DNA from 4 places in the Mesorhizobium sp. M1273 genome. Region 1 is predicted to be linked to each of the others. Evidence: predicted binding sites of a transcription regulator. Region 1 holds the regulator's gene; each other region holds the start of a gene.
The links. The regulator LexA, encoded in region 1, represses DNA repair genes until DNA is damaged. The targets are predictions, from matches to a motif close to TGTTCNNNNTGTGTTCNG.
Positions count from the first base shown of each region.

Region 2: the regulator LexA is predicted to act here: its motif matches at 4,213-4,230, upstream of NKH30_RS01220 (PA0069 family radical SAM protein).
Region 3: the regulator LexA is predicted to act here: its motif matches at 3,699-3,716, upstream of NKH30_RS15295 (ATP-dependent helicase).
Region 4: the regulator LexA is predicted to act here: its motif matches at 4,842-4,859, upstream of recA (recombinase RecA).

Region 1 covers NZ_JAMYLV010000022.1:11,806-19,694, forward strand. The annotation lists gene gltA (citrate synthase) at 1-1,202, opposite strand, end outside; gene gltX (glutamate--tRNA ligase) at 1,382-2,803, opposite strand; gene NKH30_RS21680 (ComEC/Rec2 family competence protein) at 2,906-5,359, shown strand; gene lexA (transcriptional repressor LexA) at 5,353-6,087, opposite strand; gene kynU (kynureninase) at 6,535-7,782, shown strand; gene NKH30_RS21695 (hormone-sensitive lipase) at 7,878-7,889, shown strand, end outside.
Region 2 covers NZ_JAMYLV010000001.1:258,237-266,125, reverse strand. The annotation lists gene NKH30_RS01245 (F0F1 ATP synthase subunit A) at 1-429, shown strand, start outside; gene NKH30_RS01240 (F0F1 ATP synthase subunit C) at 497-721, shown strand; gene NKH30_RS01235 (F0F1 ATP synthase subunit B) at 787-1,362, shown strand; gene NKH30_RS01230 (F0F1 ATP synthase subunit B) at 1,373-1,864, shown strand; gene rnhB (ribonuclease HII) at 2,121-2,816, opposite strand; gene NKH30_RS01220 (PA0069 family radical SAM protein) at 2,984-4,138, opposite strand; gene NKH30_RS01215 (glycosyltransferase) at 4,290-4,793, shown strand; gene NKH30_RS01210 (phytanoyl-CoA dioxygenase family protein) at 4,984-5,958, shown strand; gene moaB (molybdenum cofactor biosynthesis protein B) at 5,989-6,531, opposite strand; gene NKH30_RS01200 (4-(cytidine 5'-diphospho)-2-C-methyl-D-erythritol kinase) at 6,518-7,420, opposite strand; gene NKH30_RS01195 (membrane protein) at 7,447-7,632, opposite strand; gene NKH30_RS01190 (S49 family peptidase) at 7,714-7,889, opposite strand, start outside.
Region 3 covers NZ_JAMYLV010000012.1:97,065-104,953, reverse strand. The annotation lists gene NKH30_RS15315 (dienelactone hydrolase family protein) at 1-316, opposite strand, end outside; gene NKH30_RS15310 (hypothetical protein) at 592-741, shown strand; gene NKH30_RS15305 (hypothetical protein) at 751-1,182, shown strand; gene NKH30_RS15300 (glucose/quinate/shikimate family membrane-bound PQQ-dependent dehydrogenase) at 1,193-3,505, opposite strand; gene NKH30_RS15295 (ATP-dependent helicase) at 3,758-6,481, shown strand; gene NKH30_RS15290 (ABC transporter permease) at 6,494-7,543, opposite strand; gene NKH30_RS15285 (ATP-binding cassette domain-containing protein) at 7,540-7,889, opposite strand, start outside.
Region 4 covers NZ_JAMYLV010000014.1:141,186-149,074, forward strand. The annotation lists gene NKH30_RS17330 (PhzF family phenazine biosynthesis protein) at 1-629, opposite strand, end outside; gene alaS (alanine--tRNA ligase) at 694-3,360, opposite strand; gene recA (recombinase RecA) at 3,620-4,717, opposite strand; gene NKH30_RS17345 (PfkB family carbohydrate kinase) at 4,994-5,917, shown strand; gene NKH30_RS17350 (TfoX/Sxy family protein) at 5,952-6,275, opposite strand; gene NKH30_RS17355 (GFA family protein) at 6,366-6,863, shown strand; gene sufA (Fe-S cluster assembly scaffold SufA) at 7,003-7,383, opposite strand; gene NKH30_RS17365 (SUF system Fe-S cluster assembly protein) at 7,495-7,887, opposite strand.

The sequences.
Region 1 (7,889 bases):
GCGACCGCGAACAGCACGGTGAACATGGTGGTGGGAAAGCCCAGCGCCTTCAGCGTGATGCCGGAATAGAAATCGACGTTCGGATAGAGCTTCTTCTCGATGAAATAGGAATCGGTCAGTGCGATCCTTTCCAGCTCCATGGCGATGTCGAGCAGTGGATCGTCCTTGATGCCGAGCTCGCCCAGGACCTCGTGCGCGGTCTTCTGCATGATCTTGGCGCGCGGGTCGTAATTCTTGTAAACGCGGTGGCCAAATCCCATCAATCGGAACGGATCGTTCTTATCCTTGGCGCGCGCAATGAATTCCGGGATGTGATCGACATGCCCGATCTCGCCCAGCATGTTCAGGGCTGCCTCGTTGGCGCCGCCATGTGCGGGACCCCACAGGCAGGCGATGCCGGCAGCGATACAGGCAAAAGGATTGGCGCCCGACGAGCCGGCCAGGCGGACGGTCGAAGTCGAGGCGTTCTGTTCGTGATCGGCGTGCAGGATGAAGATGCGCTCCATCGCGCGGGCCAGCACCGGATTGATCTTGTATTCCTCGCAAGGCACGGCGAAGCACATATGCAGGAAATTGGCTGCGAAATTCAGCTCGTTCTTCGGGTAAATGAATGGCTGGCCGATGTGGTATTTATAGGCCATCGCCGCGATCGTCGGCATCTTGGCGATCAGCCGCATTGACGCGACCATGCGTTGATAGGGGTCCGAGATATCGGTGGAATCGTGATAGAAGGCCGACAGCGCGCCGACCACGCCGCACATCACCGCCATCGGATGCGCATCACGGCGGAAGCCGGTGAAAAAGCGCGACATCTGCTCATGCACCATGGTGTGGCGCGTCACCCGGTAGTCGAAATCGTCCTTCTGCGCCTTGGTCGGGAGTTCACCATAGAGCAAGAGATAGCAGACTTCGAGGAAGTCGCCGTGCTCGGCCAATTGGTCGATCGGGTAGCCGCGGTGCAAAAGAATGCCGGCATCGCCATCGATGAAGGTGATTTCCGATTCGCAGCTCGCCGTCGACGTAAAACCGGGATCGTAGGTAAAGACGCCGGCGGTGTTGTAGAGCGAACCGATGTCGATGACGTCAGGTCCTACCGAACCACTTCGTATCTTGAATTCATGGGTTTTGCCGCCGAATTCCAGCTTGGCCGTCGATGCCTGGGTTTTGCCGCCAAATTCCATTTTTGTCGCAGGTTCGGTCATAGCAAACTCCTTTTTGTTTCCTCAGGCCGGCAAAGGCAAAATATCTGAACCCAACACGTCAAAAGCATCGGAATACGCACATTTGCGCCCGCAATTGAATCTGCGCGGCAGATTAGGCCAAGACCCAATGTTGCACTGCGAAACACACCTTTCAATGCCAATCTTCTTGGGCCAGTTTGCTAATCGATTTGATCAGCGATCCGCGCCAGGCTTTCCTCGCGGCCAAGCACGGCAAGCACATCAAAGACACCTGGCGAGGTACTTTTGCCGGTGAGCGCGGCGCGCAAAGGTTGGGCCACGGCGCCGAGTTTGTAGCCGGCGGCCTGCGCATAGTCGCGGATCGCGGCTTCGGCTGAGGCGGCAGACCACCCCGAAACCGTGGCTAGTGCCGCATGAGCGCCCCGCAGGATCGCGCGTGCCTCACCGCTGAGCAGCGCCGCCGCCTTCTCGTCGACCGGCAGCGGCCGTTCGACGAAAAGGAATGCAGCCCCTTCGACAAGTTCGACCAGCGTTTTGGCGCGCTCCTTCAGGCCCGGCAACGCGGCAAGCAGTTGCGCCCTGCGTCTGTCGTCGAGGCGAGCGGCGATTGCCGGGCCGCCTTCTAGATAGGGCAGAGTGGCGATGAAGATGTCGAGCAGCGCCGCGTCGTTCATCCGGCGCATATGCACGCCGTTAAGCGCCTCGAGCTTGGCGAAGTCGAAACGGGCGGCGCCCTTGTTGACGTCGCCAATGTCGAACCATGTAATCATGTCGGCGATCGACATGATCTCATCGTCGCCGTGGCTCCAGCCAAGCCTCGCCAGATAGTTGAGCAGCGCCTCCGGCAGGTAGCCCATGGCGCGATAGGCTTCGACGCCAAGCGCACCGTGCCGCTTCGACAGCTTGGCGCCGTCGGCACCGTGGATCAACGGGATATGCGACATCGACGGCACCTCCCAGCCCATGGCGTGATAGATTACGGTCTGGCGTGCGGCGTTGGTCAAATGATCGTCGCCGCGGATGATGTGGGTGATGCCCATGTCGTGATCGTCGACGACGACGGCATGCATGTAGGTGGGATTGCCGTCCGAGCGCAGAATAATGAAATCGTCGAGATCCTTGTTGGGAAAGCGCACGTCGCCCTGGACGCGGTCATGCACCACCGTCTCGCCGTCTGTCGGCGCCTTGATGCGGATCGCCCCCTTGGCGCCGGGCGGCGCCTCCGACGGGTCGCGGTCGCGCCAGCGCCCATCATAGCGGGGCGGAAGCCCCTTGGCTCGCGCTGCCTCGCGCATCGCCTCCAGCTCCGCCGGCGTCGCGTAGCAGTAATAGGCCTTGCCCACGCGCACCAGCTCCTCGGCCACCTCGCGATGGCGCGGCGCGCGCTCGAACTGCGAGACAGGCGCGCCGTCCCAGGTGAGTCCGAGCCAGGAAAGCCCGTCGAGAATGGCTGCCGTCGCCGCATCCGTCGACCGCTCACGGTCGGTATCCTCTATACGCAGCAGCATCGTGCCGCCCGTGTGCTTGGCGTACAGCCAGTTGAACAGCGCCGTGCGCGCGCCGCCAATGTGCAGATAGCCGGTGGGCGAGGGGGCAAAACGGGTGACGACCTTATCGGGCATGGAACTCTCAGGCGGGCGAAGGAAGTGGGTTTGCGGACTTTCGCGCGTTGCGCGTTCATGTAGCATAGGAGGTCGAGGGCGCAAGGGGCAGACCCGACGGCTGTGCGAGGCCGTGGTGCGGGCGAGGGCGAGGACGTTGGCAGCGACGTCAGCGAACGCTTGCTGTTTGCCGCTCCCCCGCCTGTCCTGCCGGCACCGGCATTGCTACCTGCTCCGCGCTTCGATGCTCCGTCGCTGCCGGCCAGCGACCCAGCAACGGTTCTCGTGCCCGCGGGCGAGCCTATCGTACGCCTGCGCAGGCGTTTCCGCCTCCCGTCACCGTCCCGTATCCGCAACAGCGTAACCACAGCGGCCGGTCTGGAACTCGACCGCGGCATCGCCTTCCTGCTGGTGCCGGTGTTCCTCGCATGCGGGGTGGTCGTTTATTTCGGGCTGTCGGTGGAGCCGGCCTTTCCACAGCCGATCGCAATCGCGCTCCTCGCGACCCTTTGTGCCGTCGTCTCGCGGTCATGGCCCAGGGCGCGCCTGTGCTTCATGGTGGCGCTGCTCTGCGCGCTTGGCGTACTTGCCGCCAAGTTCGAAACATGGCGTGTCGGAACGCATATGCTCGGCTCCGAAATCTCGACGCGGCTGACGGGTCGCGTCGTATCGTACGAGCCCATGGCGAGCGGCCGCATCAGGCTGACAATCGATGTGATCTCAACGGCCAGGCCGACACTGCGCTACATGCCGGAACGGGTCCGCGTTTCGGCGATGAAGATACCGGCTGAGCTGACCGCCGGTTCCGAGATCACCGGCTATGTGCGGCTGCTGCCGCCGACCGGCCCGGTGCGGCCCGACAGCTATGATTTCTCGTTCGACAGCTATTTCGCCGGTATCGGCGGCAGCGGCTTTTTTCTCGGCAATCCGAAAGTCGTGTCGTCGGGCAGCATGCCGCTTGCCGCGCAGCTTTCTTCCGCGATCGAAGACGCGCGCGAATCCATCGCCGACCATATCCGCAGCCGCATCGGCGGTGCCGAGGGCGAGATTGCTGCTGCGCTGATCGTCGGCGTGCGCGCCGGCATTCCCGAGGAGATCAACGAAGCGATGCGGCGCACCGGCATCTACCACATCATCTCTATCTCGGGGCTGCATATGGCGTTGGTCGCCGGCACCATCATGGCGCTGCTGCGGGGTGCCTTTGCGCTGTTTCCCGATTTCTCATCGCGACGGCCGGTCAAGAAGTATGCCGCGGCCGCTGCGCTTTTCTCGATTACGGCCTACCTCGTCTTTTCCGGCATTGTCGTGGCGGCCGAACGCATCATGCTGGCGGTGATGCTTATCGCCGTGCTGTTCGACCGGGCCGCGCTCACCATGCGCAACCTGGCGATCTCGGCCATCGCGGTCATCCTGGTGTCGCCGCACGAGGTGGTCGGTCCGAGTTTCCAGATGTCCTTCGCCGCGACGGCGGCCCTTGTCGGCGCCTACGCAGGCTGGTCCGATTACCGCGCCGGCAGGGCCACCACGCCGCCGCCGCGGCAGTCGCCGCTACGCTTTGCCACTCGAAAGGTCCTGCTGGGCATGTGCGGTCTGGCGATGACCTCGATCATTGCAGGGAGCGCCACGGCGCTTTTCGCCATATGGCATTTCCAGCGCGTGGCGCCGCTCAGCCTGTTCGCCAATCTGGCCATCATGCCCATCGTGTCACTGGTCGTCATGCCCTTCGCCGTTCTCAGCGCGCTGGCGATGCCGTTCGGTGCGGATGGCCCTTTTCTCTATGTCATGGGCAAGGGGCTGACGGCGATGATCGCCCTGTCCGGGTGGATCTCGGAGCGCTCGCCGATCGATGCGGTCGGGCTGATTTCGCTGAGATCCGTCCTTCTGGTGACGATCGCCCTCGTCATTGCCAGCATGGCGACGACGTGGTTGCGGCTGGCGGCACTTCCTTTTGCGCTCGCCGGCTTGCTGACGACAACGCAGACACGCATACCCGACGTATTGGTCTCGGAGGACGCACGGCTGGTCGCGCTGCCGATCGGCAGCGGTGAACTCGCGGTCAACCGGGCACGCCCGAATGAGTTCACCATCGACAACTGGAAACGCGCGCTCACATCAGAGGCTATCGTCGCGCCGGAAACACCTGGAAAGAACGACCCGCAATTCGACATTGCCGATCCGGCCGACCTACCGCCGGGCATGCCGTTCATTTGCACGGACGGCCTCTGCCTTGCCAGGCATCCATCCGGCGCGATCATCGCGCAAGCCAAGGACCGCGATACTGCGCGGCCAGCCTGCGCCTTTGCCAGCTTGATCGTCATCGACGACGCCACCGCCCATAACCCCTGCTACTACGACCGGCTGGTCCTCGTCGTCACCAAACGGCAACTGGCGCGCGCGGGAAGTGCCGCCGTCTATTTCGATCCACAAGCGGCAACACGCGCCGAGATCCGCTTCGCCGTCGAAAAATCATACCGGCCCTGGCACGTGCAGCGGAAATTTTCACGCGCGGCACGGGGCCTGCCGCCATACCGCCGGGCCGACAACCCCAAAGCCGGCGCCAAGGGCGGAGCTCAGTAGCGGCGGATCAGTCCGACGAGCTTGCCCTGCACCTTGACCCTGTCTGGTCCGAAGATGCGCGTCTCGTAGGCCGGATTGGCGGCTTCCAGGGCGATCGAGGCGCCCTTGCGGCGGAACCGCTTCAGCGTCGCTTCCTCCTCGTCGACCAGTGCCACCACGATCTCACCGGGGCTCGCCGTATCGGCATTGCGGATGATCACCGTGTCGCCGTCGAAAATGCCGGCCTCGATCATCGAATCGCCTTTGACCTCAAGCGCATAATGCTCGCCGCCCATGATCATATCCGGCGGCACCGAAATCGAATGCGTCTGGTGCTGGATGGCGTCGATCGGCACACCGGCAGCGATGCGGCCCATCACCGGGATCGAAACGGCGGCGACGACATCGTCGTCATTTCCGGCTGCGGGCACGCGCGACGATGTCGGCTTGCCTTGCCGAGGGGCGCCTTGCCCAAGACTGCCCTGGATGACACTCGGCGAGAACTTGCGTGCCGCATTGAGGCCGGGGGCGATCGAGTCAGGCAGGCGTAGCACCTCCAGCGCACGGGCCCGGTTGGGCAAACGGCGAATGAAGCCGCGCTCCTCCAGCGCCGTAATCAGCCGGTGGATTCCGGATTTGGAAGCCAGGTCGAGCGCTTCCTTCATCTCGTCGAATGAAGGCGGGATACCGCTTTCCTTCAACCTTTCGTGGATGAACATAAGCAGTTCGTGTTGTTTGCGTGTCAGCATAGCGACCCCCAACAGAATCAGAAAAACAAACCCAGAACAAACACTATCTGTTCCAGTTGTGTTCCGCAACTGTTTAAAGTTTAATGAATGCGTTAAGGCTCGGGAAACAAACGACGTCCCCTACCGGCGTACCGCATTTTCACCGCCGCGAGCCTCATCGCCTTGATTCTGCTTTCGTTTGCGCCCTTCTGGCCTCCTAGAAGGCGGCACTGGCATCGGCCGTCGGTCGGCAAAAGGCACGGAATTGAACCCGTATCGACTGTGCGGTTTGGTCAATGCACCGTGAACGAAACGAACTCAAAACGCCAACCTCGGGTTAAGTCCCGGTTTCCACCGCCTGGTCAGGCTGCTTCTCGCCGGTGGAGCCTTGCTGCGCGCAACCAGGTAATGGAAGAACAGTCGATGCGTGTCCGGCGTTGCGTTGGATCTTGGGGGAGCAGACAAATCATGACAGGAATTCCCGATCTCGTGGCCATAAAGGCGATGGATGCCGCGGATCCGCTGCGCGCGATGCGCGACCGCTTTGTGTTGCCGCAAGGAGTGATCTATCTCGACGGCAATTCGCTAGGAGCTGCTTCACGTGCCGCTTTCGATGAACTGCACAAAGCCGCGACCGAAGAATGGTCGCATGATCTCATCCGCGCATGGAACACGGCCGGCTGGTTCAACATGCCGCTTGAACTTGGCGACCAGCTCGGGCGCCTGATCGGGGCCGCGGCCGGCCAGACAGTGGTCTGCGACACGACATCGGTCAATATCTACAAGCTGCTGCACGCCGCCATGGCCATGCGACCGGAGCGGCAGGTCATCGTCGCCGAGGGCGATAGTTTTCCGACGGACCTCTACATGGCCGAGGGTGTGGTTTCGACGCGAAAAGATACGCTGCTGCGCCTCTCGGGAGTCGACGCGCCGACCATCGAAGAGCTGATCGACGAACGCACCGCTGTGGTGCTGGTCAACCACGTCAACTATAAGTCGGGCGAACTGCGCGACATGCCGGCGCTGACGCGCAGGGCTCAGGAAGCCGGGGCGATGATCGTCTGGGATCTCTGCCACACCGCCGGCGCGATGCCAGTCGAACTCGACAAGGCAAACGCCGATTTTGCCGTTGGCTGCACCTACAAATATCTGAATGGCGGCCCGGGCGCGCCTGCCTTCATCTATGCGGCTGAGCGGCATCTTTCCGACATCCAGCAGCCGCTCACCGGCTGGTGGGGCCATGCACGGCCCTTCGCATTCGAGCCAGGCTATGCGGCCGGCACCGGCATCCGCCGGTTTCTGTGCGGCACGCAGCCGGTCTTGTCGATGCGCACGCTGAAGGGCGCGCTCGACATCTGGAACGATGTCGACATGACGGCGGTGCGCAAGAAGAGCATCGCGCTGGCGGATCTGTTCATCGAGCTTGTCGAGGCAAAGTGCGGCACGTACGGGCTCACGCTCGAAAGCACGCGCGATGGGGAAAAACGCGGCAGCCAGATTTCATTCATGCATGAGCATGGCTACCAGGTCATGCGCGCGCTGATCGAACGTGGCGTGATCGGCGATTTTCGCGCGCCATCGACCATGCGCTTCGGCTTCACCCCGCTCTATATCGGCTATGCCGATGTCTGGCAGGCCGTCAAAGTGCTTGAGGACATCCTGCACACCGGTGCGTGGAAGGATGCGCGCTTCGCCATCAAAGCAGCTGTCACTTGAGATTGATGCGAGAGCTGGAATCGTGAGGCTGGCGACGACGCGCCGCGCGATGCTTACGGCTACGTTGCAAGGCCATATGCCAGGGAGGGCGCAGGGTGTTCGAACGT
Region 2 (7,889 bases), on a different contig from region 1:
TTCACCATCACCAGCCACATCATCGTCACTTTCGGCCTCGCTGCGCTGGTGATCGGAACGGTCCTCGTCTACGGCTTCACCAAGCACGGCCTTGGCTTCCTGAAGCTGTTCGTCCCGCATGGCGTGCCGGTCTACCTGCTGCCGCTGGTGGTGCTGATCGAGGTGATTTCCTTCGTCTCGCGTCCGGTCAGCCTGTCGGTTCGTCTGTTCGCCAACATGCTCGCCGGTCACATCACGCTGAAGGTGTTCTCGGGGTTTGTCGTCAGCCTGAGCGCGCTCGGCGCGGTCGGCGTGGCTGGTTCGGTTCTGCCGCTGGCGATGGCCGTGGCGCTGACGGCGCTGGAGCTGCTGGTCGCGTTCCTGCAGGCCTACGTCTTTGCGGTGCTGACCTGCATGTATCTCAACGACGCCCTGCATCCCGGGCACTGACAAGGTTTCCGGCATTGCCGCCGGATCGATTTTGCAACGGAATTTTAGATCCAAAGGAGTTGAACAAATGGACGCAGAAGCAGCAAAGTACATCGGTGCCGGCATCGCATGCCTCGGCATGGGCGGCGCGGGCATTGGCCTCGGCAACATTTTCGGCAGCTATCTGGCGGGCGCGCTGCGCAACCCGTCGGCAGCCGACGGCCAGTTCGGCCGCCTGATCTTCGGCTTCGCCGTGACCGAAGCGCTGGGTATTTTCTCGCTTCTCATCGCGCTTCTCGCTTTGTTCGGCTGAACATTGGGAAGAATTGAACAGGCCGGCCGCGATCCTGCGGCGGGCCTGAATTTCGGGGATAGTCCATGTTCGTGACATCTGCCTTTGCGCAAGAGTCCGCGCCCGCCGTCGAAGGCGGCAGCGCTGGCACCGGCGTGCCTGCCGAGGCGCACGGCACGTTCCCGCCATTCAATCCGGCGACGTACCCCTCGCAGCTTCTATGGCTGGCAATCACCTTCGGGCTGTTTTATCTCTTCTTGAAACGGGTGGTGATGCCGCGCGTTGGCGGCATCATCGACGTGCGCAACGACCGCATTACCCAGGATCTCGACCATGCTGCCCGGCTGAAAAGCGAGGCCGATGCCGCCGTTGCCGCCTATGAGCAGGAATTGGCGGAAGCCAAGGGCAAGGCCAATGCGATCGGCCAGCAGGCCAACGATGCGGCCAAGGCGGAAGCCGAGGCTGCCCGCAAGACGATCGAGGCAGCGCTTGACCAGAAGCTTGGCGAGGCCGAGGCGCGTATATCTTCCATCAAGGCCAATGCCATGAAGGAAGTCGGCACGATCGCCGAGGACACCGCTTCGGCCATCGTCGAGGCGCTTGTCGGCGGCAAGGCCAGCAAGGCCGAAATCGCGGCCGCGGTCAAATCCGTGGCCGGGTGAGGAGCGCATCATGGACGCCACATCTCTCGCGACGCTTTGGGCAACTGTTGCCCTCGTAATCTTCCTCGGCATCGCCATCTACATCAAGGTGCCGGGCATGATCGCCAAGGCGCTTGATGCGCGTGCCGACAAGATCAGCTCCGAGCTCGAGGAAGCGCGCCGGTTGCGCGAAGAAGCCCAGCAGCTGCTTGGCCAATACCAGCGCAAGCGCAAGGAAGCCGAGCAGGAGGCCGCGGCCATCGTCGCCGCCGCCAAGCGCGAAGCCGACATGCTTGCCGCCGAGGCGCACAAGAAGACCGAGGACTATGTCGCCCGGCGCACCGCCTTGGCCGAGCAGAAGATCGGCCAGGCCGAACGCGAAGCGATCGGCGAAGTGCGTGCCAGCGCTGTCGACATCGCGGTCGAAGCCGCGCGGGCGCTGCTGGCCGGCAAGATCGACGCCAAGGCCGGCGCCGACCTGTTCAACGCCTCGCTGCAGGATTTGAAGTCGAAGCTGAATTAAGCGACTTCGACGAGAAATTCATCGAAAGTCGCCCGGGAAACCTGGCGGCTTTTTTGTTGGCGAAAGCGACTGAGCGCGTAATCTCCCCCCTCGAGGGGGAGATGTCGCCAAAGGCGACAGAGGGGGTCGGCACGTCCTGGCGCGACGCCCTATGGAACGAAAGAGAACGTTGGCGCTTCACGCGAGGCGACCCCCTCTGGCCTGCCGGCCATCTCCCCTCGAGGGAGGAGATCCGCGCCTAGCCGCCTTCGCAATGTCAATCCAAATCCGAAAAACCCTCTTCCTCCAGCACCTCGGTGCCGCCGAACCGGAACGGCGCGAAGGAGGCGCGGTGCAGCCGCGCCACTGGCCCGTGCAGATCGATCGCCGTGCGATGGCGGACAGTGGCGTAGCCCATATGCAGCTCGAAGCCGTAACGCGCATGATGGCTGCCGCAGCCGCACATCATGCGGTCGCGCATCACCTTGGCGACGATCGAGGCTGCGGCGATCGACTGCGAGCGCTGGTCGCCCTTGATCAGTGCTTTGCCCTCGCAGGGCAGGCCGGGCGGCACGTCGCGGCCGTCGGCCAGTGCCAGCTTCGGCCGGATTGACAGGCCGGCCACGGCACGGCGCATCGCCTCCAGGCTGGCCTTGAGGATGTTGGAGGCATCGATGCCTTCGGCGCTGACCGAGGCCATCGATACGGCGAGCGCGGAGCCGAGGATTTTCAGGAACAGCGCCTCACGCTGCAAATGCGTCAGCCGCTTGGAATCGTCGAGGCCGTCGGGGATGTTGGCGGGATCGAGCACCACCGCTGCCGCCACCACCGGCCCGGCGAGCGGGCCGCGGCCGGCCTCGTCCATCCCCGCCACCGGCCAAAGGCCTTCGGCCATCGCCCTCGTCTCGAACGAGAAGTCGGGTTTCTCGACGATTTCGAAGAGAAGCGGAGAATCGGAACGCGGGCGAGCCATGGTGCGGCGAGGTTCGCATCGGCTCCGATTCTCCGCAAGTCCCCTCCGGGTCGGGCGGGGCACCGGACCAGGAGGGGGCTACCGTCTGCAAGCCCGGGGACAGGACAGGCCGGACGGGATTTTTCGCCTGCTGCGGCCGCTTCAAGCGGCTGGCGCGAGACGCTTTGTCACAGCAGCATCAGCTGCTCGGTAGCCTTGGCGGCGGGGATGAACTGGTCGGTCCTCAGCGAGCGCCGCTCGGCGTTGAGGCCGAGCCGTTTGGCAGCGATCTCGAAACGCCGGCCGATCTGCCAGGCATAGGGGCCGGAGCCTTTCATGCGCTTGCCCCATTCCGAATCGTAGTCCTTGCCGTCGCGCATCGAACGGATCAGCGACATGACGTGGCGATAACGATCGGGATAATGGCGCAGCAGCCAGTCCTTGAAGATCGGCGCGACCTCCAGCGGCAGGCGCAGCAGCACATAGCCGGCTTCACGTGCCCCCGCTGCCTGCGCCGAATCGAGGATGCGCTCCATCTCCGGGTCGGTCAGTCCGGGGATGATCGGCGCAACCATCACCGAGGCCGGAATGCCGGCGTCTGAAAGCTGCCTGATCGCGTCCAGCCGCTTGGTCGGCGTCGACGCGCGTGGCTCCATGGTGCGCGCCAGCATGCGGTCAAGCGTCGTCACCGACAACGCCACCTTGGCCAGCCCGCGTTCGGCCATGCGCGACAGAATGTCGATGTCACGCGTCACCAGCGCCGATTTGGTGACGATGCCGACCGGATGGCCGCGCGCCTCCAGCACTTCGAGGATCTCGCGCATGATCCGGTATTGCTTCTCGATCGGCTGGTAGGGATCGGTGTTGGTGCCGATGGCGATGGTGCGCGGCTGGTAATTATCCCTGGACAATTCCTTGTCGAGCAGCCGCGCCGCATCCGGCTTGGCAAACAGCTTCGATTCGAAATCCAGCCCCGGCGACAGCCCCATGAAGCTGTGCGTCGGCCGCGCGAAACAATAGACGCAGCCATGTTCGCAGCCACGATAGGGGTTGATCGAGCGGTCGAAGGAGATGTCGGGCGATTCGTTGCGCGTGATGATGGTGCGCGGCTTCTCGACCTGTACCTCGGTCTTGAACGGCGGCAGCTCCTCCAGCGAATTCCATCCATCGTCGAACACATGCCGGCTGACCGGCTCGAAACGGCCGGACGGATTGATGCCCGCCGACCTGCCGCGGTTGCGGTCCGGACGGACACGCATGCCGCTCTGCTCGATCATCGCATTCGCCATTTCGGCCCTGCCAGCGCCGAAGGCTGCAATATCGGCACGCACGATCTGTTCCATCTTGGCCCTTTCCCAGGGACTGTCCGCCCGCTGTCGAATCGCTCTGCTCATGAATGTATTCCTATCGTATCGATGAGAACAAAGCAAGAACTTTCTCGCGGTGCGCCGCAAAAACTGGCGCTGCCCACCGCTTTCCGCTATTCGGCTAAACATGCTCAGCGTCCTGATCGAAACCCTGAATGACGAGGAGGGCCTTGCCCGCACGCTCGCCTCGCTGATCGGCGGCGCGGTCGAAGGCGTGGTGCGCGACGTTCTCGTCTGCGACACCGGCTCGACCGATCAGACGCACCGCGTCGCCGAACATGCCGGCTGCCACTATGTCAGCGGCGGCATCGCCGCCGGCATCAGGCAGGCCAAGGGCGACTGGCTGCTTTTGCTGGAACCGGGCGCGCGGCTGGGGGAGGGCTGGATCGACGAGGTCGTCGCCCATACCGCCAGGCAAACCATGGCGGCGCGGTTCTCGCGGGCACGCGGCAGCCGCGCGCCGTTCCTGTCGCGCGTCTTTGCCGGAAATCGCGCTCTCGCCGAAGGCCTGGTGATCAGCAAGCGTCAGGCCGCGGCGCTGTCAAAGAACGCCCGCAGCGCCGAAGCGATCGCCCGCGGCCTGGCGACCAGGAGGCTCCACGCCGAGATCTGGGTCGCGCCGCGGAAGTGACGGCTTACCGTCCCGGTTATGGGAACTCCGCCCAGACAAATTTTCTGGCGGGTCGTCGCTTATTGTGCATTGCACAAAATCTGGCCGGGGGTTACCATTTCCGGCGATACGGGCGAATGGGTTTGGGGTGTGCCGGAGCGGTGACGACGACTGTCGTCGATGCTGTTCCCTCGATATTTTGAGGACCCCGATGACCCTTTCAAGCCCTGACAAGTCCGGCGCCGCAAGCCTCGAGGCGATCGCACGAAACGGCGGCATGCTGCGCCGCATCGCCGCCCGCATCCCGACCTATCTTTCCGACCTTCGCGAGAATCCGGCATGGCTGCCGATGTTCATGCTGGCCCGCACCATGCCGGCGCGGCGCCTGCACTGGCGCGGTGCGAAGCCGGTTCCACCGGCGCGCAATGTCGGTGAAACGATGTTCGCCGGCGTCGATCGCGATGCCGTCGTCGGCGCCCTGCGGACGGAGGGGCTCTATTCGGGCCTGATGCTGCCGGCCGCCATCCATGAGGAGATCGCCCGCTTCGCCGAGCGCACGCCATGCTTCGGCAATTTCGACCGCCGGCTGGAATTCCTGCCCGAAAAACACACCGATGCCGAAAAGCATTTCAGCCGCCCGCTGCTCAGCGGTCACTATTTCGAACGGGTCCTCGACTGCAACGCTGCGGTCGCCGTGCAGCGCGATCCGCTGCTTCTCGATATCGCAGCGCACTATCTCGGCAGCCAGGCCAAGCTGATCACCACCCGCGTCTGGTGGAGCTTTCCGACCGGTGGCGTCTCGGACGCCGACAAGAACATGGCCTCGCTCGGCAAATACCATTTCGACCTCGACGACTGGCGCATGCTGAAATTCTTTTTCTACCTGGTGCCGGTCGACGCCGACACTGGGCCGCATGTCTATGTCCGCGGCTCCCACAACCGCCGCATCCTGAAGCATCAGCTGACGCTGCTGGTCGGCCATTCGGCGGAAGAGGTGCTGGGCGTCTACGGCGAGCAGAGCCCGGTCACGCTGACCGGGCCGGCCGGCCTCGGCTTTGTCGAGGATCCGTTCGGCTTCCATATGGGCACCGTGCCGACGCGCACGCCGCGGCTGATGATGGAAGTCGGCTTCGGCGTCTCGCCGCCGTCGCGCCGGCGTTTTCACGGCGAGCCGGTCATTCGCTAAACCGAGGTCGCTTGGCTGATACCTCGGTTCTCAGCCGCGCCGCAAATGCTCGTCCAGCCGCGGCATGATCTCGACGAAGTTGCAGGGCATGTGCCGATAGTCGAGCTGCGGCTTCAAGATGCCGTCCCAGGCGTCCTTGCAGGCGCCGGGCGAGCCCGGCAGCACGAAAACGAAGGTGGCGTTGACGACGCCGCCGGTTGCCCGGCTCTGGATCGTCGAAGTGCCGATCTTGTCGTAGGAGATGCGGTGGAACACTTCGGAAAAGCCGTCCATGCGCTTTTCGAAGATCGGCTCCAGCGCTTCCGGCGTCACGTCGCGGCCGGTGAAGCCGGTGCCGCCGGTGGTGATGACGACATCGATCGCTCCGTCCCTTGACCAACCCAGGACCTTGTCGCGGATCTTGTAGCGGTCGTCGGTGACGATGTCGCGGGCGGCCAGGACATGGCCGGCCTCGGCAATGCGGTCGGCCAGCGTCTGCCCGGATTTGTCGTCGGCGAGGCTGCGCGTATCGGAAACGGTCAGTACCGCGATGCGCACGGGAACGAAGGGGCGGCTCTCGTCAATCCTGGCCATGGGCGTCAGCCTCCGATGTCACGCTTCGCGTCGCCGCGACAAACCAGTCGGGATGGCGGCCGCGGATATCGACGGCCGCGCGCTTGGCCACATTGCCGGTCTCGAACAGCCCGAAGCAGGTGGCGCCTGAACCGGACATCCTGGCAAAACCGGCTCCGGCCTTGTTGAGCACGGAAAGCGCCTTGCCGATGGCGGGCTGGATTGCGCGCGCCGCAGGCTCGAGATCGTTGCGGGTGATCTCCAGCCAGTTGCGGATGCTGTGGAAGTCGAGGTTGCGCGGCAGCGGCGGCAGCCCCGCATTGTCGCGGCGGCCAAGCGCCTCGAACACGTCGGCCGTCGAGACGGCAGTGCCGGGATTGACGAGCACCAGACCCAGCGCCGGGAAACCCGGCACGAGCGTCAGCTCGTCGCCGATGCCGCGGGCTATCAGCGGCTTGGCTGCGAGGCACATCGGCACGTCGGCGCCGAGTGACAGGCCGATCCGCGCCAGTTCGGCATCGCCGATGTCGAGCCTCCAGGTCCGGACCAGGGCGCGCAGCACAGCCGCCGCATCGCTCGACCCGCCGCCGACACCGGACGCGACCGGCAGGTTCTTTTCGAGCCTGATGGCGACAGCCGGTGCGTGCTGGGGACCGGCCTCGCGCCGCAGTGCATCGCGCGCTCTCACCACCAGATTATTGTCGTCGACCGGCACCGCGGAGGCGTATTTGCCGGACATGGAAAACCCATCGCTGTCGGCAAGTTCCGTTTCGATGCGGTCGCCGAAGCGCGTGAACACAGCCAGGCTTTCGATCGTGTGATAGCCGTCGGCGCGCTGGCCGGTGACGTGCAGCGCGAGATTTATCTTGGCGTGCGCATGCGAAACCCGGATGCCGGCCTCGGCGTTCACTGGCTCGGCCGCGAGGGGGACGACGGTCAATCCTTGGCCAGACGGTATTCGCCGGTCTTCGGGTCCTTGACCAATGTTCCCATTGTACCGTTGGCGGCCTGCTTTTCGGTACGCCGCACCTTGGCGGTCACACGCTCGGCTTCCCTGACGAAGGAGCGGTAGCCGAAATAGGCGGCAATGCCGACGACGGCGAAGAAAATGATCTGCGGCATGTCAAACTCCTCCCTCGCAAAGCCGGCAAGGCCGCCGGTCGGGTCGGTTGATGATTAATGCTAGACGCTTTCACCGGCTTTTCAAAGCCCGAAGCGCGCCCACAGCGCGCGCTCTTCCGCCGCATCGATGACGCCGCTTGCCGCGGCGGCGGCGACATCGGGCGCCGAAAAGCTCGAGCCGAACAGGCCGAAGCGGCCGAACAGGCCGCGCGGCGCGGTGATCAGCTTGAGCTGGGTTTTCGGCCCGAAACGGCTCT
Region 3 (7,889 bases), on a different contig from region 1:
CGATGACGGTGCCAAGCTTGCCGGTCTGGTCCGCCGGCCTGACCAGATAGCCCTTCATCTCGCCGGCGCTGCCGGGAGAGCTGATGTCCTTACCTTTCACACGCGGATCGTCTTCCGCCACGATTGCCGCCTGGGCCGAGTTCGCCGCCAGCAGCGGCGCGATCGCGGCAGCTGCCGCACCCGATCCGGCAAGCCTGGTCAATTGCTCCATGAAGCGCCGCCGGTCGAGCGTCAGGTGCGTGTATTCGTCATAGGCATCGATCATCGCCTGGGTAATGACAGGCTCGGCGGCGGTGGGTTCGGCAGGTGTTGTCATGGCGCGCTTCTCGTCGGCGCCCCCCGCGGCAACATAGAGCCGAAGCTTGCCTGGTCCAGTCACGGCTGAGTGAGGCTGCCATAAGTCCCTGCACGAGGGCCGTGATGCCGCTAGCCCCACTGTCGTTAAATTTTGGTCCTTTGTGGCAATGCTAAATGCACGCACCACAATGTAAAAAGAAGTTACCGGGCTATGCCTCACTCGGGCCATTTGGCGAACGACAATGGCCATTTGGCGGGAAAAGAATGCCTGATTGACGACGAAGGAACACGCCCATGACCTTTCCCTCCCCGCTTCTGGCAAGTGGGTTCGCCCTCGCCGCTATGGCTTTGCTGGCGCTGCGGTTCACTGCCTTCACCGCCTTCAAACGATCGTTGATCAAGATCCGCGCCAACCGGCACCCGCCCGCAAACACCAAAGCCTGAGGAAAGGTCATGGACGTTCAGGACATCATCAACACCGTCTCCCAGAAATCCGGTCTCAACCAGGCTTTGACGGAAAAGGTCGCCGGCACGATTTTCTCGGTGCTCGAACACGAGGCGGAAGGCACGACTCTGTCCAGCTTCTTTGCCAAAATCCCGGGAGCCGACGCCCTGGCCAAGCAATATGATGTCATGGCTCCCGGCGCGGCTTCCGGTGGTGGCCTCCTGTCCTCGCTGGAGGGCGCGCTCGGCGGCGCTCTCGGCGAAAAGACCGGCGCGCTGATCAACGGCGTCGCCATACTCAAGGCATCAGGCCTCACGCTCGCTCAGATCAGCCAGGCCGGCACGATGCTGGTCCAGCAGGCCGAGACAGCCGCCGGCCCGCAGCTGACCAGTGAGGTACTTGCATCGGTACCCGACCTGAAAGGGCATCTCGGGCTCTGAAGGAACTTCTCTATTTCGGCAGCGTATAGGCCATCACATAGTCGCCCGGCTTGGTACCGACCGAGCCGTGGCCGCCGGCAACGATGACGACCAACTGGCGTCCGTCGGCTACCGTGTAGGTCATCGGTGTCGACTGCCCGCCGGCCGGCAGCCGCGCCTGCCAGAGCTGTTTGCCGGTCGTCAGGTCATAGGCGCGCACATAGTCGTCGACCGCCGCACCGAGGAAGGCGACGCCGCCGGCAGTGATCATCGGCCCGCCAATGCCGGGCACGCCGACCTTGAACGGCAGCGGCAGCGGCGTCATGTCGTAGACGGTGCCGTTGCGATGCTTGTAGACGATCTTGCCGGTCCGAAGGTCGGCACCCGCCACATAGCCCCAGGGCGGCGCCTGGCAGGGAATGCCGAGCGGCGACAGGAACGGCTTCAATATCACTGCGTAAGGCGCACCGTCATTGCGGTTCAGGCCTTGTTCGCTGCCCTTGGTGTCACCGGGCGGCGGCACGTCGGCGCGCGGCACCAGCTTGGAGATGAACGCCAGGTATGTCGGCATGCCGAACATCACCTGCCGGACCGGATCGACTGCCACGCCGCCCCAGTTGAAGGTGCCGAAATTGCCGGGATAGATCAGTGAGCCTTGCAGCGACGGCGGCGTGTAGCGGCCCTCATAGCGCAACTTCCGGAGCTCGATCCGGCAGGCCAGCTGGTCGAACATGGTAATGCCCCACATGTCGGCACCGGTCAGCGGTTTCGGACTGAAGCTGAGATCCGAGACCGGCTGCGTCGGCGAGGTATGGTCGCCCTCGATCGCGCCGCCCGGTGCCGGCACTTCCTTGACCGGAACGATCGGCTCGCCGCTGCGCCGGTCGAGCACATAGAGGTCGCCCTGCTTGGTCGGCCCGACCAGCGCCGGCACCACGCCACTTTCCGTGGTGATGTCGACCAGCGTCGGCTGCGCCGGCACGTCCATGTCCCAGAGATCGTGGTGCACGGTCTGCCGCACCCAGCGCAATTGTCCGCTGTTGAGATCGAGCGCGGTGATCGACGAGGAGAATTTCTCGTCATTGGCGCTGCGCCCGGCGCCGAGCTGGTCCGGCGTCTTGTTGCCGAGCGGCACATAAAGCAGGCCGAGCTTCTCGTCGGCGCTTGCCGTCGACCACATGTTGGGCGAGTTGTTGGTGTAGGTCTGGTCCGGCGGCAGCGGCGTCGTCTGGTCCGGATTGCCGGAATCCCAATTCCACAACAGCGCGCCGGTGTCGGCATCGTAGGCACGGATGACCCCGGACGGCTCCTGCGTCGAATAATTGTCGTTGACCGCGCCGCCGACGATGATCTTGTTGGCGACGATCAGCGGCGCCGAGGTCGAATAATAATAGCCCGGCTTCGGATATGGCATGTTGGCGAGCAGGTTCAGCGTGCCGCCTTCGGCGAAAGTCGGGCAGACCTGGCCATTCGCCGCATCGAGCGCGATCAGCCGGGCGTCGGATGTCGGCAGGTAGATGCGTGTGGCACAGGGCTGGCCGGCGGCGACCTTGGCATCGGCATAATAGGACACGCCGCGGCAGGTCTGGTGCTGGCGGTCCTTGTTGAGCTTGACCTGCGGATCGAACCGCCATTTCTCCTTGCCGCTCGCGGCATCGATGGCGATGGCGAAATTATGCGGCGTGCAGATGTAGAGCGTGTCGGCGATTTTTAGCGGCGTCACCTGATAGGTCGTCTCGCCGATGTCGTCGGGCCCTTTCACGTCGCCGGTGCGGTAGGTCCAGGCCGGCTGCAGATTGGCAACGTTTTCAGCGGTGATCTGGTCGAGCGGCGAATAGCGCTGGCCATATTGCGTGCGACCGTAATAGTGCCATTCGCCAGCCGGCACGTTGCCGCCAAGATCGGCCGTCGGCGTCACCTTGTCGGTGTTGAGTTCACCCGCAATATCCTTTGGATCGGTCGTCATCGAATAGCCGGCGACGGCAAGCGATGCCAGCACGGCGAGGATAAGCGGCGCGCGTCCGTCGGGACCGGTAAGCCCGCGCCGCGCCCATGGCGTCAACAGCCATAGCGCGACAAGCACGATGATGCCGCCGCGCGGGCCGAGCTCCCACCAGTCGAAGCCAATCTCCCAGACCGCCCAGGCGAGCGTGCCGAGCACGATCGCCGCGTAGAGCCACAGCGCCGTGGATCTGCGCCTGTAGAGCAGCCAGGCCGCGACAAGGAAAGCTAGACCGACGATGACGTAGTACCAGCTGCCGCCCAGCGTCACGAGCCAGATGCCGCCGCCGCCAACCGCCAGGCCGATGAGGAAAAGGATCAGGGAGGTAATGACCACAGCCAAGACGGTGCTCCTTCGACTGGTGCGCTCCGCGACGCGTCCATGGGCAACCCGGCATTGCGCTCCTGCCCCCACGCAACTTTCTCCGGCCCGCTTCCCCTGTCAAGCAAGCTCGGCGTTTTACGGTGCCGACCCTCAGCAAGCCCGGCGTTTTGGTTAGCGGACCCATTCAGATTGTGAGTCTACCGACTGGACAGAGAACAAAACGGAGACACTTCTGGCCTTTCGCTGCCGAATCACTACATTCGGGGGGAGATGTCCGGCTTTTCGGAAGACATGCCCTTTTTTGACGAACCGAACGCGCGGCCCGCGGCCCCGTCGGGCATTGCCGCGCGCGCCATGGCTGCCCGCAGCAACCAGAACAACGCGCCCGATTATCTCAACGGCCTCAACCCCGAGCAGCGGCTGGCGGTGGAAACCACCGAAGGCCCGGTGCTGGTGCTGGCCGGCGCCGGCACCGGCAAGACGCGCGTCCTGACCACCCGCATCGCCCACATCCTTGCCACCGGCAAGGCTTTCCCCTCGCAGATCCTCGCCGTCACCTTCACCAACAAGGCGGCGCGCGAGATGAAGCAGCGCATCGGCCTGTTGATCGGCGAAGGCAATGTCGAGGGCATGCCGTGGCTCGGCACCTTCCACTCGATTGGAGTGAAGCTGCTGCGCAGACATGCCGAGCTGGCCGGGCTCAAATCCGACTTCACCATTCTCGACACCGACGACGTGGTGCGCCTGATCAAGCAGCTTATCCAGGCCGAAGGGCTGGACGACAAGCGCTGGCCGGCCAAGCAGTTCGCCCAGATGATCGACGGCTGGAAGAACAAGGGCCTCGGTCCCGCCGACATCCCCGAGGGCGATGCCCGTGCCTTCGCCAACGGCAAGGGCCGCGAGCTCTATAAGGCCTATCAGGAGCGGCTGAAAACGCTGAACGCTTGCGACTTCGGCGATCTCCTATGCCACCCGATCCGCATCTTCCGCGCCAATCCGGACGTGCTGAAGGAATACCATAAGCGCTTCCGCTACATCCTCGTCGACGAATATCAGGACACCAACACCGCCCAGTACATGTGGCTGCGGCTGTTGGCACAACGGCCGCAATCCTCCCCCCTTGAGGGGGAGGTGCCCGCGAAGCGGGCGGAGGGGGTTGCCGCAGAAGGCACCGCTAGAGCGTCGAGCACTGCCGCCGGTAGGTCGAGCACTGCCGCACGGACCCCACCCGACCGGGCTTCGGCCGGCCACCCTCCCCTCGAGGGGGAGGGAAGCCCGCGCCTGTCCACCGTAAATATCTGCTGCGTCGGCGACGACGACCAGTCGATCTATGGCTGGCGCGGCGCCGAGGTCGACAACATCCTGCGCTTCGACAAGGATTTCCCCGGCGCCACCATCATCCGGCTGGAGCGCAACTATCGCTCGACCGCGCACATCCTCGGCACCGCCTCCCACCTCATCGCCCACAATGAGGGCCGTTTCGGCAAGACGCTGTTCACCGAAAAGATCGCCGAGGACGACGAGAAGGTGCATGTCCACGCCGCCTGGGATTCCGAGGAGGAGGCCCGCGCCGTCGGCGAGACCATCGAGGCCTATCAGCGCCAGAAGCACAATCTCAACGACATGGCGATCCTCGTCCGCGCCTCCTTCCAGATGCGCGAATTCGAGGACCGCTTCGTCACGCTCGGCCTCAACTACCGCGTCATCGGCGGCCCGCGCTTCTACGAGCGCCTCGAAATCCGCGATGCGCTGGCCTTCTTCCGCGTCGTCGCGCAAGGCGCCGACGACCTCGCCTTCGAGCGCATCGTCAACGTGCCGAAGCGCGGCCTTGGCGAGGCCACCATCCGCCAGATCCACGACACCGCACGCGCCCTGCGCATCCCGATGCTGGAGGCGGCGGCAAAACTCGCCGAAAGCGACGAGTTGAAGCCGAAGCCGCGCGCCGCACTGCGCGAGGTATCGGCCAATTTCGAGCGCTGGCAGAAGGCGCTGGAAACCACGCCGCACACCGAGCTCGCCGAGACCATTCTCGAGGAGAGCGGCTACACCGACATGTGGAAGAACGACCGCTCGGTTGAAGCGCCCGGCCGGCTCGAGAACTTAAAAGAACTGATCCGCTCCATGGAGGAGTACGAATCGCTGCGCTCCTTCCTCGAACACGTCGCACTCGTCATGGACGCCGAGCAGAACGCCGAGCTCGACGCCGTTAACATCATGACGCTGCATTCGGCCAAGGGCCTCGAATTCGAGACCGTTTTTCTCCCTGGTTGGGAGGAAGGTCTTTTTCCGCACCAGCGCTCGCTCGACGAGGGTGGCCGCTCCGGGCTGGAGGAGGAGCGCCGGCTTGCCTATGTCGGCTTGACCCGCGCCAAGAAGAACCTGCACATCTGGTTCGTCTCCAACCGCCGCATCCACGGCCTCTGGCAGTCGACCATCCCGTCGCGCTTCCTCGACGAGCTGCCGGAAGCCCATGTCGAAGTTTCCGAGAGCGGCAACAGCTACGGCGGCTACGGCAATGCCTATGGCGGCGGCTCGTTCGCCTCCGGTCGTGGAGGCCAAGGGGCGGGCAGGCAGAACCCTTATGGGGCATCGCGCTTCGACAACATAGGCGGCAATAACGGCGCCGAAAAATCCGGCGCTTTCTCCAGCACCTATGCGACGCCGGGCTGGCAGCGCGCCCAAGCCAACCGCACCGAGGCGACCGACCGCAATTGGGGCACGCGCTCCGGCCACCAGGTCGAGCGCATCGGCTATGGCGAAACCGACTCCGGCTACGGCGCCGGCCGTACCTCGGTCAAGGGGCGCACCATCGACGGCGAACTGGTCGCCAAATCCGTCGCCGACACGCCGTCCCCCTTCAGCGTCGGCGACCGCGTCTTCCACCAGAAATTCGGCAACGGCAACATCTCGGCCATCGAAGGCAACAAGCTGACCATCGACTTCGACAAAGCCGGCCAGAAACGCGTACTGGACGGGTTTGTCACCGGGGTGTGAGGCCGCCGGGCGCTAGCGATACCGCGCCTGGTTCCACTTATGGCCGAGCAGCGACAGGATGATGATCAGGCCGTTGAAGAACTGGACATAGAAGCCGCTCAGGCCTGCCGCGACGACGCCGGTCTGGATGAACGAGACCGTGACCGCGCCGATCGCGCCGCCGACAACCGTGCCGATGCCGCCCCAGGTCGGGGTGCCGCCGACGAACACCGATGCCAGCACCGGCAGCAGGTATCCGTCGCCCGCCGTCGGCCACCAGGTGAAGTTGATCATCACCGAGAAGGTGCCGGCGATCGCCGCGCCGATACCGACGAAGACGAACACTTTCACCCGCACGCGCTTGACGTCGATACCCATCTGCTGGGCGCTGTCTGGATTGTCGCCGACCACCTTGACCTGGGCACCGAAGCGATGGCGGTTGTAAAGCAGCGCCGACAGCACGACGAAGCCGATGGCCCAGAAGATCTGCACCGGAATGCCGTAAAGCTGGCTGGAGAAGATCTTGTAGGCCCAGCTGTCGGCAAGGCCGGTCAGCGCCGTCGACCTGCCCTCGTTGATGATCTGGATCAGGCCGCGCAGCAGGAAATTCATGCCGAGCGTGGCGATCAGCGACGACAGCCCGCCATAGACGACCAGCGAGCCGACCAGGAAGCCGAGCAGCATGCCGGTGACGATTGCGGCGGCGATGCCGAGGAACGGGTCGTAGCCAGCCTGCACGACCAGCGCAAACACCCAGGAGGCAAAGCCCATCGTCGCCGGAAACGACAGGTCGATCTCGCCGCAGGTGACGACGAAGACCAGCGGCACCACCACGAACAGCGCCACCGGCAGCGTGGTGAGTACGGAGCTGTAGAGATACCAGGTGGTGAACACAATCGGGTTGGCGATCATGAACACCGCCATCATGACGATGAACACGGCAAGCGTGCCGAGCGCGGCGCGGTTGTCGAGGATGAACCCGCGCAGCCAGTTGTCGGACGGGTGTCTCCACTCTTTCCCGGCGGCCTCATTATGCGTGCCGCCGAGGGGGCTCTGCAGATCGGGTTCCATGGTCTTGCTCATCGTGCCGCCCTCTCCGCATCGCCCGCGTCGTGCAACCCCGGCAATCCGCTGGGGTGGGCGACGTCTTCCATGAAATTGATCAGGTCCTCGGCCGATTTGACCTCGCTGCGGTCGGCGCTGAGCGCGACCTTGCCGCGGTCCAGCACCACGAAGCGATCGGCGATATCGAAGACGTGGTGGATGTTGTGGCCGATGAACAGGATCGAGCGACCGCTCGCCCGCACCTGGCGCACGAAGTGGAAGACCTTGGCGGTCTCGGTCAGCGATAGCGCGGTCGTCGGTTCGTCGAGGACTATCAGCTCCGCCTTCTTATAGATGGCCCGCGCGATCGCCACGCCCTGCCGTT
Region 4 (7,889 bases), on a different contig from region 1:
GCATGAATGGAGCCGGTTACCGGATCCTCGGGAATGCCCGCCCCGGGCACGAAGTAACGGGAGACGAAATCGTGGGCTCGCCCAGGCGCGGTAATGACCAGGCCGAGAGGATGAAAACGTCCGATCCTGAGCAGATCGGGAACGAAAGATCGGACGGTTGTCTCGTCGGCAAGCTCGACAAACAGGTTCTCGAAATTGCGGAAGCTCGCAACCGGCCGCTGAGGCAATATCGCTTGCAGCGCCGAGTTCAGCTCTTCCTCGACGGGCTGCGGCGGAAAACAAGGCAGATCGAGCTGATAGCCCCCTTCCCACCGGGAAACCCGCAGCTCGCCGACCCGGGTGGCGAAGGCCATTTCGCCCTGACCATTGTATTCCGTAGCCAGCACATGGGCGGCCGCAAGAGTGGCGTGGCCGCAGAAGTCGACTTCGTGGACCGGCGTGAACCAGCGCAAATCCCAACCTTTGCCATTCGGCCGCACAAACGCGGTTTCAGCAAGATTGTTTTCGTTGGCGATGGCCTGCATTACCTGCTCCGACAGCCATTCCTCTAAAAGGAGAACGGCGGCAGGGTTACCCTGGAAGGCCCGTTCGGCAAAGGCATCGACCTGATACATCGTCAGCGTCGGCATATCGGCCCTCAGAGATATCCGCTGGGCGGCGCGCCATTTCGGCCGTGCCGCCCCCGGTGCAGGTTCACGCCGCTTCGAGAGCCGCTTTCACCGCAGCGATCGCGTCTTCGGCCTTCGAGGCGTCCGGGCCGCCGGCCTGAGCCATATCGGGTCGCCCGCCGCCGCCCTGCCCGCCCAATGCCGCGGACGCGACGCGCACCAGATCGATGGCGTTGAAGCGGCCGGTCAGATCATCGGTGACGGCGACGACGACGCTCGCCTTGTTGTCCTCGCCGGCGCCGACAAAGACGACGATGCCGGAGCCGAGGGACTTCTTGCCGGCATCGGCCAACGGCTTAAGATCCTTTGGCGAGACGCCCGATACCGCCTTGCCGAGAAAACCGACACCGGCAATGGTTTCGTTTTCCGCAGGCACACCGGCTGGCGAGCGATCGCCCAGCGCCAGCTTCTTGCGCGCCTCTGTCAGCTCCTTTTCGAGCTTCTTGCGCTCGTCGAGCAGCGCCTCGACGCGGGCCGGCACATCGGCCGGCGAAATCTTCAGCGCGGCGGCGGCCGCCTTCAGCCGCTTGTCCTGTTCGTCGAGATGCTTTCTGGCCGCCTCGCCGGTCAACGCCTCGATGCGGCGCACGCCGGCAGCGACCGCGCTGTCGGACAGGATGCGCACCAGGCCGATATCGCCGGTCGCCCTGACATGCGTGCCGCCGCATAGCTCGACCGAATAAGGCCGGTTGGCCTTGGCGCCATGCAAGCCCGTGCCCATCGAAACGACGCGCACTTCATCGCCATATTTCTCGCCAAACAGCGCCATGGCGCCTTCGGCAATGGCGTCGTCGACAGACATCAGCCGCGTGGTTACAGGGCCGTTCTGAACGACGATCTCGTTTGCCATGCGCTCTACCTCTTCGAGCTCGTCAGGCGAGATCGGCTTGTTGTGGGAGATGTCGAAGCGCAGACGCTCGGGCGCAACCAGCGAGCCCTTCTGCGCCACATGGGTACCCAGCACCTCGCGCAGCGCCTCATGGATCAGATGCGTGGCGGAATGGTTCGCGCGCAGCCTGGAGCGACGCGCGTGGTCCACCTTCAGCTCGACGGTCGCGCCCGTCTTGACCGTGCCGGTAGCCACCTTGCCGAGATGGACGAAAAGCCCATCGGCCTTCTTCTGGGTATCGGATATCTCGATCGAGAACCCGTCGCCCGAAATGACGCCGGTGTCGCCCATCTGGCCACCGGACTCGCCATAGAACGGCGTCTGGTTGACAACCACGGCAACGGCGTCACCTTTGCCGGCGCTGTCGACGGTCTTGCCGTCCCTGACCAGCGCCTGGATGAGGCCTTCCGCCTGCTCGGTCTCATAGCCGAGGAACTCGGTGGCGCCGGCGTTCTCGCGCACCGGAAACCATACCGTCTCGGTCGCCACGTCGCCGGAGCCGGCCCAGCTTTTGCGCGCCTCCGCCTTCTGCCGCTCCATCGCCTCGGTGAAGCCGGCAAGGTTGACCGAGATGTTGCGCTGGCGCAGCGCGTCCTGCGTCAGATCGAGCGGAAAGCCATAGGTGTCGTAGAGCTTGAACGCTGTCTCGCCATCCAGCATGTCGCCGGAGGCCAGCTTTTCCGTCGCCTCGGAAAGCAAGCCCAAGCCGCGCACCAGCGTCTTGCGGAAACGAGTTTCCTCAAGCTTCAGCGTTTCGGTGATCATCTGTTCGCCGCGCACCAGTTCCGGGTAGGCTTGACCCATCTCGCGGACCAGTGCCGGCACCAGGCGCCACATCAGCGGATCGCGGGCGCCGAGCAACTGCGCGTGGCGCATGGCGCGGCGCATGATGCGACGAAGCACGTAGCCGCGTCCTTCGTTGGACGGCAGCACGCCGTCGGCGACCAGGAAGCAGGACGAACGCAAATGGTCGGCGATGACACGGAACGATGCGACGGTGCCCGCATCCGGACCTTTGCCAAGCGCCGACGACGCAGCGTCGATCAGGTGGCGGAACAGGTCGGTTTCGAAGACGCTTTCAACCCCTTGCAGGATGGATGCCATGCGCTCGAGGCCCATGCCTGTGTCGATCGACGGACGCGGCAGGTCGACGCGCTCGTCCTTCGTCACCTGTTCGTACTGCATGAACACCAGGTTCCAGAATTCAAGGAAACGGTCGCCATCCTCCTCGGGGCTGCCGGGAGGGCCGCCCCAGATATGCTCGCCGCGGTCGATGAATATCTCCGAACACGGCCCGCAAGGTCCAGTGTCGCCCATTGCCCAGAAATTGTCCGAAGTCGCGATGCGGATGATGCGATCGTCCGAAAGGCCGGCGATCTTCTTCCAGTACGAGGCCGCCTCGTCGTCGGTGTGGTAGACGGTGACCAGCAGCTTGTCCTTCTTCAGCCCGAACTCCCTGGTGATCAGGTTCCAGGCAAGCTCTATGGCCCGCTCCTTGAAATAGTCGCCGAAGGAGAAATTGCCGAGCATCTCGAAGAAGGTCAGGTGGCGCGCGGTGTAGCCGACATTGTCGAGGTCGTTGTGCTTGCCGCCGGCGCGAACACTCTTCTGGGCGGTCGTGGCGCGCGAATACGGCCGCTTCTCCAGACCGGTGAAAACGTTCTTGAACTGCACCATGCCGGCATTGGTGAACATCAGCGTCGGGTCGTTGCGCGGCACCAGCGGGCTTGACGCGACGACCTCGTGACCTTCCTTGCGAAAATAGTCGAGAAATGCCGACCGGATCTCGTTGACGCCACTCATGAATACTGCCTTTTCGAGAGAACCGCCGGCTGCCGGCGGAAAATAGACATGGCCTTTTAGCGGTCGCACCGCAGCCTGTCCAGAAACACCAAATGGGCTCAAATCCCGGCTTTCACCAGCGCCTTGAAATGCGTCTGCCTCGCCGTCAAACGCGAACCGCCGGCCCTGGGCCGGCGGTTCGAAACGCATCGATTACGCAAACTCAAAATCAAAACATCAAATCGAAACCTGGCTGAGGCTCAGCGAGGCGTCGCTTGCCCTACATCACCCCAGCGTCGTCCTCGAAACCGTCATCGCTGCTTTCGGAGCCGCCGTTCTCAAGGAATTTCTCAGCGATCAGCCCGGCATTCTGCCGGAGCGCCAGCTCGATCTCGCGCGCCGTGTCGGGATTGTCGCGCAGGAACAGTTTTGCGTTTTCGCGGCCCTGGCCAAGACGCTGCGAATTGTAGGAGAACCAGGCGCCCGACTTTTCGACCACGCCCGCCTTGACGCCGAGATCGACCAGCTCGCCGGTCTTGGAGACGCCCTCGCCATACATGATGTCGAACTCGACCACCTTGAAGGGCGGCGCCAGCTTGTTCTTGACGACCTTGACGCGGGTCTGGTTGCCGACGACCTCGTCGCGATCCTTGACCGAGCCGATGCGGCGGATGTCGAGGCGGACCGAGGCATAGAATTTCAACGCATTGCCGCCGGTCGTCGTCTCGGGCGAACCGAACATGACGCCGATCTTCATGCGGATCTGGTTGATGAAGATGACCATGGTGTTGGAGCGCGAGATCGAGGCGGTGAGCTTGCGCAGTGCCTGGCTCATCAGGCGGGCCTGCAGGCCGGGCAGCGAATCGCCCATCTCGCCTTCGATTTCCGCCCGCGGCGTCAACGCCGCCACCGAATCGACCACCAGCACGTCGATGGCGCCGGAGCGCACCAGCGTGTCGCAGATCTCCAGCGCCTGCTCGCCGGTATCGGGCTGCGAGATCAAAAGGTTTTCGAGATCGACGCCGAGCTTGCGGGCATAGACCGGGTCGAGCGCGTGCTCGGCATCGACGAAGGCGCAGATGCCGCCCTTCTTCTGGGCTTCGGCCACCGTGTGCAGCGCCAGCGTCGTCTTGCCCGAGCTTTCCGGCCCGTAGATCTCGACGATGCGGCCGCGCGGCAGGCCGCCGACGCCAAGCGCGATGTCCAGCCCAAGCGAGCCGGTCGGCACCGTCTCGATCTCGACGACCTGCTCGTTCGCGCCGAGCCGCATGATCGAGCCCTTGCCGAAGGCACGCTCGATTTGCGACAGCGCCGCATCCAGAGCCTTTGATTTGTCCACCGCTTTGTCCTCTACAAGCCGCAAAGAATTCTGAGCCATGATACATCACCCCGTGGTCGTCAATGGAGGCCGGACAATCCCGCAATCCTTAAAAGAATGTACCTCATTTGTTCTCATTTGTCAATGAGCACCAAGGGTTTGAAAAATAACGCATATCCCTATTTGTTCTATTTTTGTTTCGCAATTATTGCTTCGGATGTATCTCACCTCGCATGCGGCGCCGTTGCCGTTACCGACCGAATCGGACCCGCGATTGCAGGGTTCCGCCCGGCGACCTAGTCTCCCCGGGCAACAGCTAAAGGGCATTTTGACGGCATGATCAAATCCCCGACGATCCTGGCCGTGGGCGGCGCCTATATCGAGCGGCGCGGCCGGGTTGCCGGCGCCTTCGTGCCGGCCGCTTCCAACCCCGGCACGATGCGCGAGCATGTCGGCGGTGCCGTCTTCAACGCCTTGCGCTTTGCGGTGCGACGCGGCGCCTCGGCCGCGCTGCTTTCGGTGCGCGGCGGCGATGCCCTTGGCGACACGGTTTTACGCGCCGTCACCGAGGCCGGCATTACCGACCTGTCGGCGGTGTTCCTCGACCGAGCAACGCCAAGCCATACGATGCTGATCGACAGCGACGGCGGGCTGATCGCCGGCCTTGCCGACATGGTGCTCTACGAGCTGGCGCTTCCCAAGCAGATCCGCCGTGCCAAGGTGCGGGAAGCGATCGGTTCGGCCGACGCGGTGCTGTGCGACGCCAACCTGCCGTCGACCGCGCTGGAGCGGCTGGCGGCACTCGCCGCCGGCAAGCCGGTGTTTGCGCTTGCGGTCTCGCCCAACAAAGCGGCGCGGCTGACGCCGGTGCTCGACCGTCTGGCGATGGCCTTCATGAACCGGCGCGAGGCCGGCATGCTCGCCGGCGTCCAAATCGATCAAGGCATCGTCGACGGCCTGAGACGCGCCGGGCTGAAAAGCGGCGTGATCACCGCCGGCGACGAACCAGTGCTCGGTTTCGACGAATTGGGCGCGTTCTCGATCTCGCCACCGCCGCTGCAAAAGCGGACCGATGCTGCCGGCGCCGGCGACGCATTGGCAGGCGCCACGATCGCTGCCCTGCTGCGCGGCCTGACGCTGTGCGCGGCACTGCGCGAAGGCATTGCCGCAGCTATGCTCGTCGTCGAGAGTGCCGCCTTCACCAGCGCTGGCTTTGCCGAAGCGCTGGCGCTCGTGCCCGAGGCGCGGGACCTGGCATGAAGTGCGGCCCGGAATTGCCGAAGCATGACGCAGCCTATTTGCCGGCGCGCCGTCCTGCCTCGTAGGCGCGGCGCGCCCAGATCGCCATCTCGTCGGGATCGTCGAACGCGCTGTCGGGAACGCTCCAATAGGGCATCGACACGAGCTTGCCGTGGCGCGAGCCGGTATAGGTCCATTGCCGGCAGCCGGCCGCTTCGAATTCCGGGGCGCTTTCGGCGTCGGCCTTCAGCATCAATTCGCCACCGATGACGATGGCGACGATGACGCCGTCGAAATAGATGCCCCTGCCGCCGAACAGCTTGCGGATACTGACCGGGCCGAGGCCTTCGAAAAGCTCTTCTATGCGCTCGTTGTCCATGCGGCGATCATGTCACCCGGATTTCCCCTTGTCATCGCCGCAACCGGCGCCATCCTGACAAAGTTCAAATCACTTTCGTCGGAGTTTCTCATGCCGCTTCTGCTCAAAGGGTCCTGCCGGTGCAATGCCGTGCGTTTCGAGGTGGAAAGCCACACGCCGGTGCCGTTCATGCTGTGCTACTGCTCGATCTGCCGCAAGCAGCAGGGCGGCGGCGGTTTTGCCATCAATCTCGGCGCCGATTACGAGACGCTGAAAATCCAGGGCAAGCGCCATCTCGGCGTCTACCGCGCCGAGATCGAGGACGACGAGCACCCGCAACGCGAGACCTCGACCGGCGAGCGGAACTTCTGCATGAAATGCGGGACGGCACTCTGGCTCTACGATCCGACCTGGCCGGAGCTGGTGCACCCCTTCGCCTCGGCGATCGACACAGACCTGCCAAAGCCGCCGGAGAAGGTGCATCTGATGCTGAAATACAAGGCGAACTGGGTCGAGCCCGACATCGGCAAGGGCGACAAGGTTTTCGATGTCTACCCGGAGGAGTCGATCGCAGACTGGCACAAGCGAACGGGGATGTGGGTGGATTAGCGTTCTTCTCCCCGTCGCTATACGGGGAGAAGATGCCGGCAGGCAGATGTGGGGCGGCGCAAACATTGCGAACGCTCGGCCCCTCATCCGGCCCTTCGGGCCACCTTCTCCCCGTATAGTGACGGGGAGAACGAAAACGTCAGGCCGAAGCGCGCGCCTCGGCCAGTGCCTTCAGATCAGCCGGCTTCAATTCGACCGATTCGCCGCAGCCGCAGGCCGAGCTCTGGTTCGGATTGCGGAAGGTGAAACCGGTGCGCAGCGTCGTCTGCTCGAAATCCATCTCGGTGCCGAACAGGAAAAGTGCCGCCTCCGGCGCGACATAGACATGGGCGCCATCGCGCTCGATATGGTCGTCCTTGGTGTTCGGCTCGGTCACCAGATCGACCGTATATTCCATGCCGGCGCAGCCGCCCTTCTTGATGCCAAGGCGGATGCCATGCGCATTCTCACGGGTCGCGACGATCTCGCGCACCCGGTCGGCAGCCTTTTCGGTCATCGTGATGACGGCGAAGCGTCCCATGTCTTTCCTTCTCCATTCTTTGCAGGTTCAAGGCCTGCCGAATGATTCCTCACCTAAAATGGTGAAGTTTTGTACCCGGCGCAAGTGCGCCAGCCTCTGTCTGGTCGGATGCTAATACCAGCCCACCGCCACCTGTGCCTCTTCCGACATGCGGTCGGGCGACCAGGGGGGATCGAAGGTCATGTTGACCTCGACGCCGGAAACGCCTTCGACGGCGCCGACGGCATTTTCGACCCAACCCGGCATTTCGCCGGCCACCGGGCAGCCGGGCGCGGTCAGCGTCATGTCGATCTTGACCGAGCGGTCGTCCTCGATGTCGATCTTGTAGACCAGGCCGAGCTCGTAGATGTCGGCCGGGATTTCCGGGTCGTAGACCGTCTTCAGCGCCGAGACGATGTCGTCGGTCAGCCGCGCCAATTCGTCGGCGGGGATTGTCGATCCGGAAACCGCCGCATTGGTCGTCGCTTCCGAATTGGTCTCGGCGGTGTGGCTGGCATCATCCATGA